DNA from 2 places in the Yimella sp. NH-Cas1 genome. Region 2 is predicted to be linked to the other one. Evidence: riboswitches for the same ligand, from Rfam matches in the RefSeq annotation. Region 2 holds a riboswitch; the other holds the start of a gene.

Region 1 (7,264 bases), on a different contig from region 2:
TCTTGAGTGAGTCGGTACACGATGAGGTCGTCGAGGATGCCGCCGTTGGCGGAAACCAGCATGGAGTAGCGGGCCTGACCAACCTGCATCCGTGACGGCATACTGACCAAGGCGTAGTCGAGGGCGGCTCCGGCCTCGGGGCCACTCAACTCGAGTTCACCCATGTGGGACAGATCGAACATCCCCGCCGCGCGTCTGACCGCGTGGTGTTCTGCGACTTCAGACGTGTACTTCAGCGGCATAGACCAGCCGGCGAAGTCTGTAAGCGTCGCGCCGAGTTGCCGATGAATGTCATGCAGCGGTGTGGTCCTTGCCGCTAGAGGCGACGTCATGCCGAAGCTCCCTGTGGTCCCACAGCGGCAAACGCTTCAGGGGGCGGGCAAGAGCAGACGAGGTTCCTGTCACCATGCGCGTTCTCGATGCGCCCCACGGGAGGCCAGTACTTGTCGGGATCCACACCGGCCGGGAACGCGCCGACTGTTCTCGGGTACGAGCGCCCCCATTGACCCACGAGATCCGCCAAGGTGTGGGGCGCGTGGCGCAGCGGACTCTCCTCCACCGACCAAGTGCCCGCGGCTACCTGCTTTATCTCGGCTGCAATTGCGATCATCGCATCACAGAACCGGTCGATCTCCGCGAGGCTCTCAGACTCGGTCGGCTCGATCATCAGCGTGCCCGCGACCGGGAAAGACATCGTGGGGGCGTGGAAGCCGTAGTCGATCAGCCGTTTGGCGACATCCTCGACGGTGACCCCGGTCTTCGCAGTGGCTGGTCGGATGTCGACGATGCACTCGTGTGCGACCAACCCATCTTCGCCGGTGAACAGAATTGGGAAGTGTGACGCCAGTCGATGGGCGACATAGTTCGCGTTCAGCACGGCAACGTGACTGCACTCGGTTAAGCCGGAGCCACCCATCATCCGGATGTACGCCCACGGGATGGGAAGGATCCCGGCTGACCCGTAGGGAGCAGCGCTGATGCTTCCGTGGTTCCCGCGACGATCGGCGTCTGGATGTAAGGGGTGGGTCGGCATATACGGAACTAGGTGTTCCGCTACCGCGACCGGCCCGACCCCGGGTCCACCTCCACCATGGGGGATGCAAAAAGTCTTATGCAGGTTCAGGTGGGAGACGTCGCCTCCGAACTCGCCGGGCTTGGCGATACCAAGTAGGGCGTTGAGATTTGCCCCATCCACGTACACCTGTCCCCCATGCGCGTGCACGACGTCGCAGAGCTGGGTGATGCTGTCCTCGTAGACACCATGCGTCGACGGGTAGGTCACCATGATGGCGGCCAGGTTGTCAGTGTGCTCAATACACTTTTTTTCCAGCTCCCCCAAGTCGATCGTGCCATCGTCGTGAGAACCCACAACAACGACTCGCATCCCCGCCAAGACCGCGGACGCAGCATTCGTCCCGTGCGCGCTAGAAGGGATCAAGCAGACATCTCGCTGCTCGTCTCCGCGATCCCGGTGCCAACCCCTAATGGCCAAAAGTCCCGCTAACTCCCCCTGCGAGCCGGCGTTGGGCTGAATTGACACCGCGGCATAACCGGTAATTTCGGCCAACCACCCCTCCAATTGGCGCACAAGCTCGGTGTATCCGGAGGCGTCCTCGGCGGGGGCGAACGGATGCAAGTTCGCGAAGCCGGGCAAGCTTATCGGCTCCATCTCGGTCGTCGCATTCAGTTTCATAGTGCATGAACCCAGCGGAATCATGCCTCGGTCCAGCGCAAAGTCGCGAGCCGAAAGGCGACGTAGGTACCGCAGCATCTCGGTCTCTGAACGATAGCTGTGGAAAACCTGATGCGTGAGGAACGGACTCTCGCGCCGCAGCGTCGAGGGCATGGCATCGGGTTTCCGCTGATCCATCACGTCGACCTGCTCAAGGGTGCTGAACGCCTCAAGTACCAGGTCCACGTGTGAGCTGGTGGTGATCTCGGAGCAACTGACTCCGACGTGGTCGGAATCCACCCCCCGCAGCCGCAGGCCCTTAGCGGCCGCGGCCGCGAGCACCTCGTCGGCATGGCCCGGGACGCGCACCAGCAAGGTATCGAAGTAAGCGCCATGTACGACCGGTATACCAACTTCTCGGAGCCCGCTTTCGATGGCGTTGGCATGGGCGTGGACCCGTTCCGCGATTCGTCTCAGCCCGACAGGGCCGTGGTAGACCGCGTACATGGAAGCTACGACGGCCAGCAGCACTTGGGCGGTGCAGATGTTGGAGGTCGCCTTGTCGCGACGGATGTGCTGCTCTCGCGTTTGCAGCGACAGGCGGTACGCGGGCTTCCCGTCGCTGTCCCGAGAGACACCTACCAATCGTCCGGGAAGGTGACGTTGCAGCCCGTCACGCACCGCGATGTAACCGGCGTGAGGGCCACCGTAGAACAACGGCACCCCGAAGCGCTGGGTTGATCCGACCGCAATATCGGCGCCGCACTCTCCCGGCGAGAGAAACATGGTCAGGGCCAGAAGGTCGGCGGCGATGGTGACTAGGGCGCCGCGGTCCTGCGCGCTGCGCACGAGGTGCCGGTGGTCACGGACCGCTCCGGAGGCGCCGGGGTAGGAGACAACTAGGCCGAAGAAGTCATCCTTCGGCAGCGGCTGGGTAACGTCGACTTCGACGACCTCCACTCCAACTGCCGTGGCGCGTGTCCGAAGAATGTCGAGGGTTTGCGGCAACGTGTCCGTGTCGACCAGCACCTTGCTGGACTTTGACGTCGATCCGCGGCGCATGACCATAACGGCCTCCGCCACTGCAGTGGACTCGTCCAAAAGGGAGGCATTGGACATGGGCAGACCCGTCAGATCGCCGACCATCGTCTGGAAGTTCAGCAGCGCCTCAAGTCGGCCTTGGCTGACTTCGGGTTGGTAAGGGGTGTAGGCCGTGTACCAGGCCGGATCCTCAAGCACGTTGCGCCGGATCACCGCTGGGGTAAGCGATGGGTAATAGCCGAGACCGATCATTGGCACCGAAACGACATTGCTTCCCGCAAGGGTCGCCAGTTCTCCGGCCGCTTCGGCCTCCGTGGCCGGTTCCGGCAGACGAAGACCGCTGGTGGTGCGGATCTTCCCAGGGACAGCCGTGTCGATCAAGCTGTCCAGATCCGGAAAACCGATCTCGGCGAGCATTTTGGCGCGACTTTCGGCGTCAATACCGATGTGACGACCAACAAAACCGCGGTCGTAGTCGTCTGCACTCAACGATGTCATAGCAGAGGCTCCTGGTCCTAGGGCCGCGAATGCGACACCTGGTGGGTGGCCTCCCCGCTCTGTCATCGGAAAACCTGAGAGCTTCGCTGCCGAGTGGGCAACTTGCACCGTGGGTGCAGGACACTAGTCCTGACTTTCCAGAGTTCGCCTCACGACAGCGGTAACGGGGCCTGAGAGATTCTCGGGGAGAGTTGCTCCTTCGGCGCCCCCCTCGAGTAGAGGAAGGACTCTCCCGCTGTGGTTCAAGCGGCGAATAGTCTTCAGTTATCTAAGTCTAGAACGTAGTCGTGGCACCGAGTGATGTCAACGGACCACGGGATGGAGCTCAGCGAAAGTATCGCGACCCTGGTGGGTCAAGCTGTAAGGACACGTCGACAGGGTGCGTTAGGAGGGGAGCCCGGGCGGCCCATGGGGACCGGTCTCAACAAGATCGGTCGCGTCGCGATCCTCGTTGCCCTGGCGCGTCGGCGCCCCGTCCAGGAACCCATGGAGAAGGGCCGCCGTCCCCGACAGGTGTTCTTGCATTGCTCCGGCTGCGCCTGACTCGTCGCCTGTCAGCACGGCCATCGCGGCGGCACGGTGCTGGTGGTTGGAGTGCGCAATGTTGGGGCCGAGCAGCGGTATCTGATCGAGCAGTTCGTTGAGCGCCATACGGTTGTCGGCTAACAGTGGGGTCAACGTTCGTACCCCTGCCAGTTCTGCAAAAGTCAGGTGCAGGCGAGAGTCCAGCCTTCGATAATCGTCCGGTCCGGCCTGCTCAACCTCACTGAGACGCATCCACAGCACGTCGCGCTCCACAGCCGTCAGGGTTCGCCTCGAAGCCAACCGGATGGCCCCAACCTCGAGGACTTCACGCATGCCGAGCAGGTCAGCAATGTCCGCTGGCGTCCACACACGTCTCGACACCGTCGAGTGGCGCCTCGGCACCGTGTCTGCGAAAAACGTCCCTCCGTACCGTCCGCGCTTGGTGGTGAAGTATTCCGCGTCCGATAGTGACTTGATCGCCTGCCGGACGGTGTCCCTGCCCACTCCCAGTTTACTTGCGAGTTCCCGCTCGGGCGGCAGGGCGTCACCGGGCTCGTACACGCCAAGCCACACCAGCTGCAATAGCCGGTTGACGGTCTCTTCAAAGACATTGCCCGACCGCACCGGTCGGAGCAGGGCCTCGTTGGCGGACTCGTCATTCATTTCGGTCACCATAGTCGCGACCTTGGTGCCATCGCTCGCTAATGCTCCCGGAAATACTTAACGCAGGTCTCACGTGGCAGGGCGGCGCTCCCGCAGCATCGTCCATCGTCTGAGCCGCACACCGAACGTCTACCAGCCGAGCCGTGGAGCGAGGAGGGCGCGTGGGGCCCGTCAAGCTGGTTCGCTGGACGAGTGAACGCACCGCGACCAGGACGCCGATCAAGGAGCCGCCGCCGCGGCTGCGACCAATGCCCTGAACAAGCCCGCGTCCTCCTGGGTCTCCGGGTGCCATTGCACTGCAAGCCGGAACGGGTGTTGCGGGTCCTCCATCGCCTCCAGGGTTCCGTCGGCGGCCCAGGCGACTGGTTCGAAGCCCGGATGGGCGCTGACCGCTTGATGGTGGTGACACCTCACGGCGCCCCGCGCCCCTATAGCTCGAGCCAGTCGGCTGGCGACAACGATGTCAACCGCGATGTCGCCGTACGAGTTCCCACCCGGCGAGTGCTGCTGTGAGCCGACGCGGTCAGGCACATGCTGTTCAAGCACTCCCCCAGCGTGCACCGCCATGAGTTGCATGCCTCGGCAGATGCCTAGCACGGGCAGGTTGATCCTGGCGGCTTCGTCGAGGAGGGCGAGCTCCCACGCGTCACGGTCCTCGCGCCAGCCCATAGTCCGCTCGTGCGGCCGTTCCCCGTACCTCATCGGCTGCACGTCGGGGCCCCCGGCGATCACGAGCCCGTCCAGCCGACGTACCACCGATGCGGCTACCCGCGGGACGCTCGGCGGGAGCAGCACTGGCGCCCCGCCAGCCCGTTCCACAGACTGCGAATAGCTTGCGGGCAGAACGTCCGCTACTTCGTCCCACACCCCCCATTGCGAGGTTTCACGAGCGGCAGATATGCCGATGACCGGGTGCATCACACAGGGGTAACGTAGGCGCCTGAAATGCCGCCGTCCACCAAGAAGGTAGAGGCGGTGATAAAGCTTGACTCGTCGGAGGCCAAGAACAAAACAGCATTGGCCATCTCCGCGGGCTCAGCAAACCGGCCGAGCGGAACGTGTACCAGTCGGCGCTGGGCACGCTCCGGGTCCGTTGCGAACAGTTCCTGCAGCAAGGGCGTGTTGACCGGTCCTGGACACAGCGCGTTAACTCTCACGCCCTCGCGAGCGAATTGCACACCCAATTCGCGCGACATCGACAGCACACCGCCCTTCGACGCCGAGTACGAGATCTGCGACGTAGCCGCACCCATCACGGCGACGAACGAGGCGGTGTTGATGATGGAGCCGCTTTTCTGCTCGAGCATGTAGGGCAGCGCGGCCTTGCAGCACAGGTAAACGCTGGTCAGATTGACCTCCTGGACCCGCTTCCACGCCTCCAGTTCGGTGTCGAGGATCGAGGCGTCCTCCGGCGGCGAGATCCCGGCGTTGTTAAACGCGATGTCCACCGATCCGTAGGTGGTGAACGCCGTCTTGAACAGTGCGTCGACTTGCCGCTTGTCTGTAACGTCCACGTGCACGTAGGTGCCGCCGACCTGCTCAGCGATCGTGGGCCCCTTTACGTCGTCGACGTCGCCGATGACCACCTTCGCGCCCTCTGCAGCGAACCTCTGCACGACCGCAAGGCCGATGCCGGAGCAACCCCCGGTAACGACGGCGACCTTGCCTTCGATGCGTCCTGCCATGACTTCCACTTCCTTTTCGATGATCATCCAATAATGGGGAGACGGTTGCGTGAGGGGCGAACGCCAACTTCCGCTCGCCGGTGGGGTCCAACTACTCGTTACTGATGAAGACGTTCTTGACCTCAGTGAACGAGTGGGGCGCGTCGGGACCGAGCTCGCGGCCCAGACCGGATTGCTTGAACCCGCCGAACGGTGTCCAGTAGCGCACGGCCGAATGAGAGTTGATGCTCAGGTTTCCGGCCTCGACGGCGCGCGATACTCGCAGCGCCCGACCGACGTCCCGCGTGAAAATCGACCCGGACAAACCAAACTCGGTGTCGTTGGCGAGTTGAACTGCCTGCGCCTCGTCGTCAAAGGGCATCACCGCCACGACCGGACCGAACACCTCATCGCGCCAGATGCGCTCGCTTGGATCGTCCGTCAAGACGACCGTCGGTGCGAACCAAAACCCGGGGCCGTCGGGGCGCGAGCCGGAAAAAGCTACCTCAACGTCGTCGACGTAGCCCTGCACGGTGGCCTTCTGTGCCGCCGAAATGAGGGGGCCCATTTCGCTGGAGCGATCAGAGGGGTCGAGTACCTTGACGCCCTGCACGGCCGGTTCGAGCAGCGATACGAACTCGTCGTAGGCGGAGCGCTCCACAAGGATGCGAGAGCGGGCGCAGCAATCCTGCCCAGCATTGTCGAACACTGCGGACGGCGCAGCTGCCGCGGCCTTAGCTAGGTCGGCGTCCGCAAACACGATGTTGGCGCTCTTACCGCCAAGCTCGAGCGTCACGCGCTTCACTTGGTCGGCGCAGCCAGCCATGATGCGTTTACCGACCCCCGTCGAGCCGGTGAAGCATACCTTCCGAACGGTCGGGTGGGTCACGAACCGCTCACCCACAATCGATCCTCGTCCGGGCACGATCGTAAGAACGCCCTCAGGCAGGCCGGCCATCAGCGCCAACTCACCCAGACGGATGGCGGTCAGCGGAGTCAGCTCGGCCGGTTTAAGGACGACGGTGTTGCCGGCCGCCAGCGCAGGACCGAAACCCCAGGCCGCGATAGGCATCGGGAAATTCCACGGCACGATGATGCCGACGACACCAAGCGGCTCGTGGAAAGTTATGTCGACACCACCACCCACGGGAATCTGGTGTCCAGTCAGACGTTCTGGACTCGCCGAGTAGTAGTTGAGCAC
Region 2 (7,264 bases):
CGACGAGGAGAACGGCTGGAATCCCGACCTCGAGGACATCGAGTCGAAGATCACCGACAACACCCACGCCTTGGTGATCATCAACCCGAACAACCCGACGGGCGCCGTCTACTCCCCCGACATCGTCAAGGGACTCATCGACATCGCGCGCCGCCACGATCTGGTGGTCATGGCCGACGAGATCTACGAGAAGATCATCTTCGACGACGCCCAGCACCACCATGCCGCGACGTACGCGGGCGACGACGTCCTGTGCCTGACCTTCAGCGGACTGTCGAAGGCCTACCGAGTCTGCGGCTACCGAGCCGGCTGGGTCTACATCACCGGCCCCAAGCACCTGGCCACCGACTTCCTCGAAGGCCTCACCCTGCTCGCCAACATGCGCATGTGCGCAAACGTCCCCGCGCAGCACGCGATCCAGACGGCGCTCGGCGGCTACCAGTCGGTCAACGAACTGATCGTGCCCGGCGGACGTTTCTACGAGCAGTCGAAGCTGGCCTCCCGGTTGCTGAACGAGATCCCGGGTGTGAGCTGCGTCGAACCCGAAGGCGCTCTGTACTGCTTCCCGCGCCTCGACCCGGACGTGTACCCGATCAAGGACGACGAACAGTTCGTGATCGACCTGTTGCGCGCGAAGAAGATCCTGGTCACCCATGGCACCGGATTCAACTGGTTCGAGCCCGACCACTTCCGCCTGGTCACCTTGCCCGACGTCGAAGTGCTGACCGAGGCGATCGGCCGGATCGACGAGTTCCTGGCAACGATGCGCTGACCGCCGGTGCAGGCGACATGGCGAAGGGCGCCGGCACACGTTTGTGCCGGCGCCCTTCGCGTTTCGTCACGAGCCCGAGGGGGGGGGGAGCCGCGCTCGTCGACGTCGGTGCGCTCGTCGTTGAAGTGCTCGACGAAGCTGCGGGTGCCGAGTTGGCCGTACTCGAGGGAACAACAAATGGCGGGTCACAACATTTCGCTGCGACCCGCCACCGGCTGTGCTGTGCGCTGATCAGTCCTCGTAGCGCCTCCGGCGCCGGGCAGGAACAGATCAGGTTGCGGTCACCGTAGGCACCGTCGATACGACGGACCGGAGCCCAGTACTTGCGCATCGGGTCGACACCTTCGGGGTAGGCGGCGTCCTTGCGCGAGTACTTGTAGTCCCAATCGCCGGCGAGGCTGATGGCCGTGTGCGGCGCGTTGCGCAGCACACTGTCCTCGGCGGCGATCGTGCCGTCCATGACGTCCTGGATCTCGCGTCGGATCGCGATCATCGCATCACAGAACCGGTCGAGTTCGAATTTGCTCTCGGACTCGGTCGGTTCGACCATCAGCGTGCCCGCGACCGGGAACGACATCGTCGGCGCGTGGAAGCCGTGGTCGATCAGTCGCTTGGCGACGTCGTCGACGGTGATGCCGGAGTCCTTCGTGAGGCCACGCAGATCCAGGATGCACTCGTGCGCGACGAGGTCGCCCTCGCCGGTGTAGAGCACCGGGTAGTGCTCGTTCAGACGGCTCGCGACGTAGTTCGCGTTGACGACCGCCGCGTTGGTGGCGTCGGTCAGACCGGCCCCACCCATCAACCGGACGTAGGCCCACGAGATCGGCAGGATGGACGCCGACCCGAACGGTGCAGCCGAGATCGGACCCACACCGGTGTCGGGTCCGGCGTGCGAGGACAGTGGGTGGTTGGGCAGGTACGGCGCGAGGTGTGAGCGCACCGCGACCGGACCGACGCCCGGGCCGCCACCACCGTGCGGGATGCAGAAGGTCTTGTGCAGGTTCAGGTGGGAGACATCGCCGCCGAACACACCCGGTTGCGCGAGACCGACGAGCGCATTGAGGTTGGCGCCGTCCACGTAGACCTGACCACCCGCCTCGTGCACAAGGTCACACAGTTCGGTGATGGTGTCCTCGTACACGCCGTGTGTCGAGGGGTAGGTCACCATGATCGCGGCGAGGTTCTCGCCGTGCTGCTTGAGCTTCATCTTCAGATCGTCCATGTCGACCTCACCCGTCGGTGCGGTCTTGACGACGACGACCTTCAGCCCGGCCATCGCGGCGGATGCGGCATTGGTGCCGTGCGCGGACGCCGGGATCAGGCAGACATTGCGATGCCCGTTGCCGTTGGCCTCGTGATAGGCGTGGATCGCCAGCAGACCGGCGAACTCACCCTGCGATCCGGCGTTCGGCTGCAGCGACACCGAGTCGTACCCGGTGATGGCACACAGCCACTGCTCCAGCTCGTCGATGAGTTCACGGATGCCCTCGGTCTGCTCGGCCGGCGCGAACGGGTGCAGGTTCGCGAACTCCGGCCAGGTGACCGCCTCCATCTCGGTGGTGGCGTTGAGCTTCATGGTGCACGAACCGAGCGGGATCATCCCGCGGTCGAGCGCGTAGTCGCGATCGGCGAGCCCACGCAAGTAGCGCAGCATCTCGGTCTCGCTGTGGTGAGTGTTGAACACCGGGTGCTCAAGGAACTCCGACTCGCGCACCAGGCTCTTGGCCCATGTCGGCTCACCATCGGCGGGCACTGGCGCATTCACGCCGAAAGCTGCTGCGACAGCAGCGAGTTCGGGCTCGGTGGTGGTCTCGTCGACGCTGACGCTCACGTGGTCGGCATCGACCCGCCACACGTTGATACCGCGCTCACGGGCTGCCTCGACGACACCGTCGGCGCTGCCGTTCACCACCGCGGTGACGGTGTCGAAGAAGCTGTCGGCGACCAGTTCCACGCCCCCGGCACGCAGCGCCGCGGCCAGACCGACGGCCTTGCCGTGCACGGAGCGCGCGATGCGGCGCAGCCCGTCCGGGCCGTGGTAGACGGCGTACATCGACGCCATCACGGCGAGCAGTACCTGTGCGGTGCAGATGTTGCTGGTCGCCTTCTCGCGGCGGATGTGCTGTTCGCGGGTCTGCAGCGCAAGACGGAAGGCCTGGGCGCCGTCGGCGTCGACAGAGACTCCGACCAGGCGTCCAGGCAGATTGCGTTCGAGACCTTCGCGCACGCTCATGTAACCGGCGTGCGGGCCACCGAACCCCATGGGCACACCGAAGCGCTGGCTCGTGCCGACAGCGATGTCGGCGCCCCACCCCCCGGCGACTTCAGCAAGGTGAGCGCGAGCAGGTCGGCCGCAGCGGTCACGAGCGCACCGGCGTCGTGCGCGGCGGAGGCCACGTTGCTCCAGTCGACGATCTCGCCGTTCGCGGACGGGTACTGGACGACGACGCCGAACACCTTGCGGCCACCGGCGAACTCTTCGAGGTCCTTCGCGGACGTGACCTTGCGCAGGTCGGCGATGACGACGTCGATGCCGACAGCGTCGGCTCTGGTCTCGGTCACCGCGATGGACTGCGGCAGCACCTGTGCGTCGATGAGCAGAACGGAGTCGTCCTTGGCGCGGGTGGCTCGGTGCATCAGCGCCATCGCCTCGGCGACGGCCGTGCCCTCGTCCAACAGGCTGGCGGACGACGTGGTCAGGCCCGTCAGGTCGGCCACGACGGTCTGGAAGTTGAGCAGCGCCTCCAGCCGTCCCTGGGAGATCTCGGGCTGGTAGGGCGTGTACGCGGTGTACCAGGCCGGGTTCTCCAGGATGTTGCGGCGGATGACGCCCGGCGTGTGCGTGCCGTAGTAACCCAGACCGATCATCGAGGTGAGCACGCGGTTGCGGCTCGCCTTCTCGCGGAGTTCGGCGATGACCGCCGCCTCGCTGGTGGCGGCCTCGACCGCCAGCGCGTCCGAGGTGCGGATCGTCTGCGGGATCGCCTTGTCGACCAGAGCCTCCACGTCGGCGTACCCGATGGCCTGCAACATCTCTTCCAGCTCCTCCTGCGAGGGACCGATGTGGCGACCGACGAAATCCGGCGTCGAACTCGACATGCTGTGCGTCATGCTCTTCCTTCGGGGCGAGGTACGGGTTCGCCTCCCCATCTGTCGGCGCTTGCCTTCAGATTCGCCTCGTCCGGGCGGTCCGGTGGCCTGAGAGGTTCTGGGGAGAATTGCACCTTCGGCGCCACCACCACTGCGGCGGGGGACTCTCCCGCCCGGTGTCGTGAGCTGGGCAACAAAATAGCACCGGGCGCTCGAGGCGCCCGGTGCTGGTTGCTGTTGTTCGACGTGTCCGGCGAGGGGGTCCTCAGACCGCCGCGCGGCGTTCGCGACGTCCGCGCAGCTCGTCACCGGGATGGTCGGCGATCGTCTCGGCGTCGGGACGCTCGGACGGCAACTCGGACAGCGAGCCTTCGACCTCGCGCCAGACCGAGCCCAGCGCGATACCGAAGACGCCCTGGCCGCCGCGCATCAGGTCGATGACCTGGTCGTCGGAGGTGCACTCGTAGACGCTCGCACCATCGGACATCAAGGTGATAGTGGCCAGGTCGTCGACACCGTGGTCGCGCAGTGCGGCGACGGCAATACGGATCTGCTGCAGGGACACACCGGTGTCGAGCAACCGCTTGACGACCTTGAGCACCAGGATGTCGCGAAAGCTGTAGAGCCGGTGGTTGCCCGATCCGGACGGGTTGCGCACCGACGGCTCGACCAAGCCGGTGCGGGCCCAGTAGTCGAGTTGGCGGTAGGTGACGCCGGCCGCGCGGCAGGCTGCGGGACCGCGGTAGCCCAGCTGCTCGTCGTCCGGCAGGTCGATGCCGTCGACGACGGGAGCTTCCAGCGGAGCCGGAGCCCGGGAGCCTTCGGGCTGCACATCTGCGCGTGCCATGGCTACCTCTTCCTCGTGAATGTCAACTGCACGCCTGCGCGTGCCTGGGATTGAAGGTACGACCGACCCCCACGAGCGTCAACGAAGTCGCTCGGCGTGTCGCGGGTGAACTTCAGGTCGGTCGAAACCTTCAACATGTAGTTCATAGTTAATCCTTGCCGCCCTCGGGCCCGCCGGATTCCTCGCCGTCGTCCTCGAAGTCCTCGGCCGAGACGTTGTCGAGGAACTCGCGGAACTTCTCGACCTCGTCCTCTTCCTCGAATTCCATTGCGACGCCGATCTCCTCGAGGATGGAGTCGTCGACGTAGACGGGGGCTTCGGCTCGCAGTGCGAGCGCGATGGCGTCCGAGCTACGGGCGTCGATGCGGCGGCCGTCGGCCAGGACGAGTTCGGCGTAGAAGACGCCTTCGTCCATCGAGGTGATGTCGACGTGCCCCAGGCGGGCGCCCAACGTCTCCATCACACTGAGCAGCAGGTCATGCGTGAGCGGGCGCGGCGGTTCCACACCCTCCATGACATGAGCGATCGCCGCAGCTTCGGGCGCACCGATCCAGATCGGAACGCACCGGTTGCCGTCGGCCTCGCGCAGGATCACGATCGGCTTGTTCGTCGGCATCTCGACCCGTACGCCCATGACCTCGACCTGTTTCACGAGGTCAACGCTACCCCTGCAAGCCTGCTCGGACGAGAGCAAGGTGCAACGCGAGACATTCGCGCACGACCTCGGCGGGCTGAGTGTCGCCCGGGCCGAAGGTCAATTGCTGCACGAGAGAGAGTTCGCGGTCGGCCGCCAACCGGAAGGGACGCAGGTGACGTGCATCGATGCCGTGCGCCAGCAGGGCGGACGCGGCACGCGCGATCTGCAGACCGTTCGCGTCGTAGTAGCCGTCTGCGTCGGGCTTCAGGAGGCCGAAGTCGGCCAGCCCGTTCAGCGCCTTGTGGTCGAGTGCGGTGGCAGAGCACACCTCGTCCGCGGAGAGGCGTAGGTCGTGCGCCTGTCCCCCGACCAGGTCGGCGACGCTCGGCACAGAGGAGTCATCCTGGACAGCCGGAACCGACGGGCGACCTTCGACCGGCGCGGGCTCCAGTCCGCGGTCGAAGGCATCCAGGGCTTCCCTGATGACCTTCAACGGCCAGAAACGGTCGCGCTGACACCGCAGCACGAAGCGCAGTCGCTCGACGTCTCGCTGGGTGTAGCGCCGGTACCCGCTGCCCGCACGCTGCGGGCTGACTACGCCCTGTGCGTCCAGAAAGCGCACTTTCGACAGGGACAGATCGGGGAACTCGTCCTGCAACTGCTTCAGGACCGCACCGATCGACAGTGCCGGCTGCTGGGCGGGGTCGGTCACGACCCGTTCACGCGCCGGTGGGCGCGCCGAAGTAGACGAACCGGAACTTGCCGATCTGCACCTCGTCGCCACTGCGCAGCTCGGCTGCGTCGGTGATGTCGCCGTTGACGTAGGTGCCGTTGAGCGACCCCACGTCGACCACGCTGTAGCCGTGCTCACCGCGACGGAACACCGCGTGGCGGCGAGACACGGTGACGTCGTCGAGAAAGATGTCGCTGTCGGTGTGGCGTCCGCTGCCGACCTCTTCGTCGTCGAGCAGGAAACGCGCGCCGGCGTTGGGGCCACGCATCGCGATCAGCAAAGCGGTGCCCGGGCGCAGCGCATCGACCATCGCCTGGTCGGACTGCGAAAGACGCAACTCGCCGACGAACTCAGCCGGCACGACAGCGTCGCCGCCGACGGTGAAGCGCGCGGTGGCGTCACCGGCCGGCTGGCCGTTGCCTGGGTACTGCTGATCGTTCATCCTCGAAGCCTAATCGATCGAAGGAATGTGCTCAGTTGAGCGACGATTTGTACGCCTCGACGTCCTGCAGGTCGTTCACGGACGAAGCGTCGGCGAGCCTCAGCTCGTACATCCAGCCCTCACCGTACGGGTCGGAGTTGACCAGCTCCGGCGTGGCGTCCAACTGCTCGTTGACCGCCGTGACCTCACCCTCGACCGGGGCGTACAGATCGCTCACCGACTTCGTCGACTCGACCTCGCCGCACGAGTCACCTGCGGTGACGGTGTCGCCGACACCCGGCAGGCTCACGTAGACGACGTCGCCCAGTGCGTCCTGTGCGAAAGCGGTGATGCCGATGCGCACGACGCCGTTGCCCTGGTCCTTCACCCACTCGTGGTCGCTGGTGTAACGCAGGTCGGCGGGGTACTCGAGGTCGCTCATCATGCTCCTTGTGGACAGCGCACTGGGTTTACTCGGATGTTTCCGGCTGAGCGTATCCAGGCTCGCTCGCGGGCCGCAATGCGGTCACCGCAATTGACGTCTTCCTCTGCACTGTGGCGGGAATTCCCAACTGCCGCAACGTCTCCAGGACACCTCCGGGGATCGCCAACGCGGTGGACACGGTGTGCGGATCGCCGATGGCGCGCACGATGTACGGGGCCGCGATCGTCTTGCCGTCGACGATCAGCTGACCCTCCATCGACAGCCCGAACCAGGTGCTCGCGACCACGCGGACGTCGTTGATCTGGATCGCCTCCGCGCC

Evidence for each region. Region 2 has a riboswitch for glycine ahead of gcvP (aminomethyl-transferring glycine dehydrogenase). Riboswitches for the same ligand answer to the same signal wherever they lie in the genome.
Region 1: linked by a shared signal. The riboswitch ahead of gcvP (aminomethyl-transferring glycine dehydrogenase) and the one ahead of gcvP (aminomethyl-transferring glycine dehydrogenase) in region 2 are both predicted to bind glycine.

The regions. Positions count from the first base shown of each region.
Region 1 covers NZ_JAKSGG010000001.1:43,091-50,354, reverse strand. Annotated here, with positions in the region: gene gcvT (glycine cleavage system aminomethyltransferase GcvT) at 1-332, opposite strand, end outside; gene gcvP (aminomethyl-transferring glycine dehydrogenase) at 329-3,211, opposite strand; glycine riboswitch at 3,360-3,456, opposite strand; gene MF407_RS00225 (GntR family transcriptional regulator) at 3,596-4,399, opposite strand; gene MF407_RS00220 (gamma-glutamyl-gamma-aminobutyrate hydrolase family protein) at 4,619-5,317, opposite strand; gene MF407_RS00215 (3-oxoacyl-ACP reductase) at 5,317-6,084, opposite strand; gene MF407_RS00210 (aldehyde dehydrogenase family protein) at 6,176-7,264, opposite strand, start outside.
Region 2 covers NZ_JAKSGG010000003.1:1,493,248-1,500,511, forward strand. Annotated here, with positions in the region: gene MF407_RS07500 (pyridoxal phosphate-dependent aminotransferase) at 1-772, shown strand, start outside; partial or broken gene gcvP (aminomethyl-transferring glycine dehydrogenase) at 1,017-3,871, opposite strand; glycine riboswitch at 3,949-4,044, opposite strand; gene MF407_RS07510 (MerR family transcriptional regulator) at 4,128-4,709, opposite strand; gene MF407_RS07515 (bifunctional nuclease family protein) at 4,858-5,361, opposite strand; gene MF407_RS07520 (MerR family transcriptional regulator) at 5,372-6,058, opposite strand; gene MF407_RS07525 (FHA domain-containing protein) at 6,066-6,521, opposite strand; gene gcvH (glycine cleavage system protein GcvH) at 6,553-6,942, opposite strand; gene MF407_RS07535 (DUF881 domain-containing protein) at 6,971-7,264, opposite strand, start outside.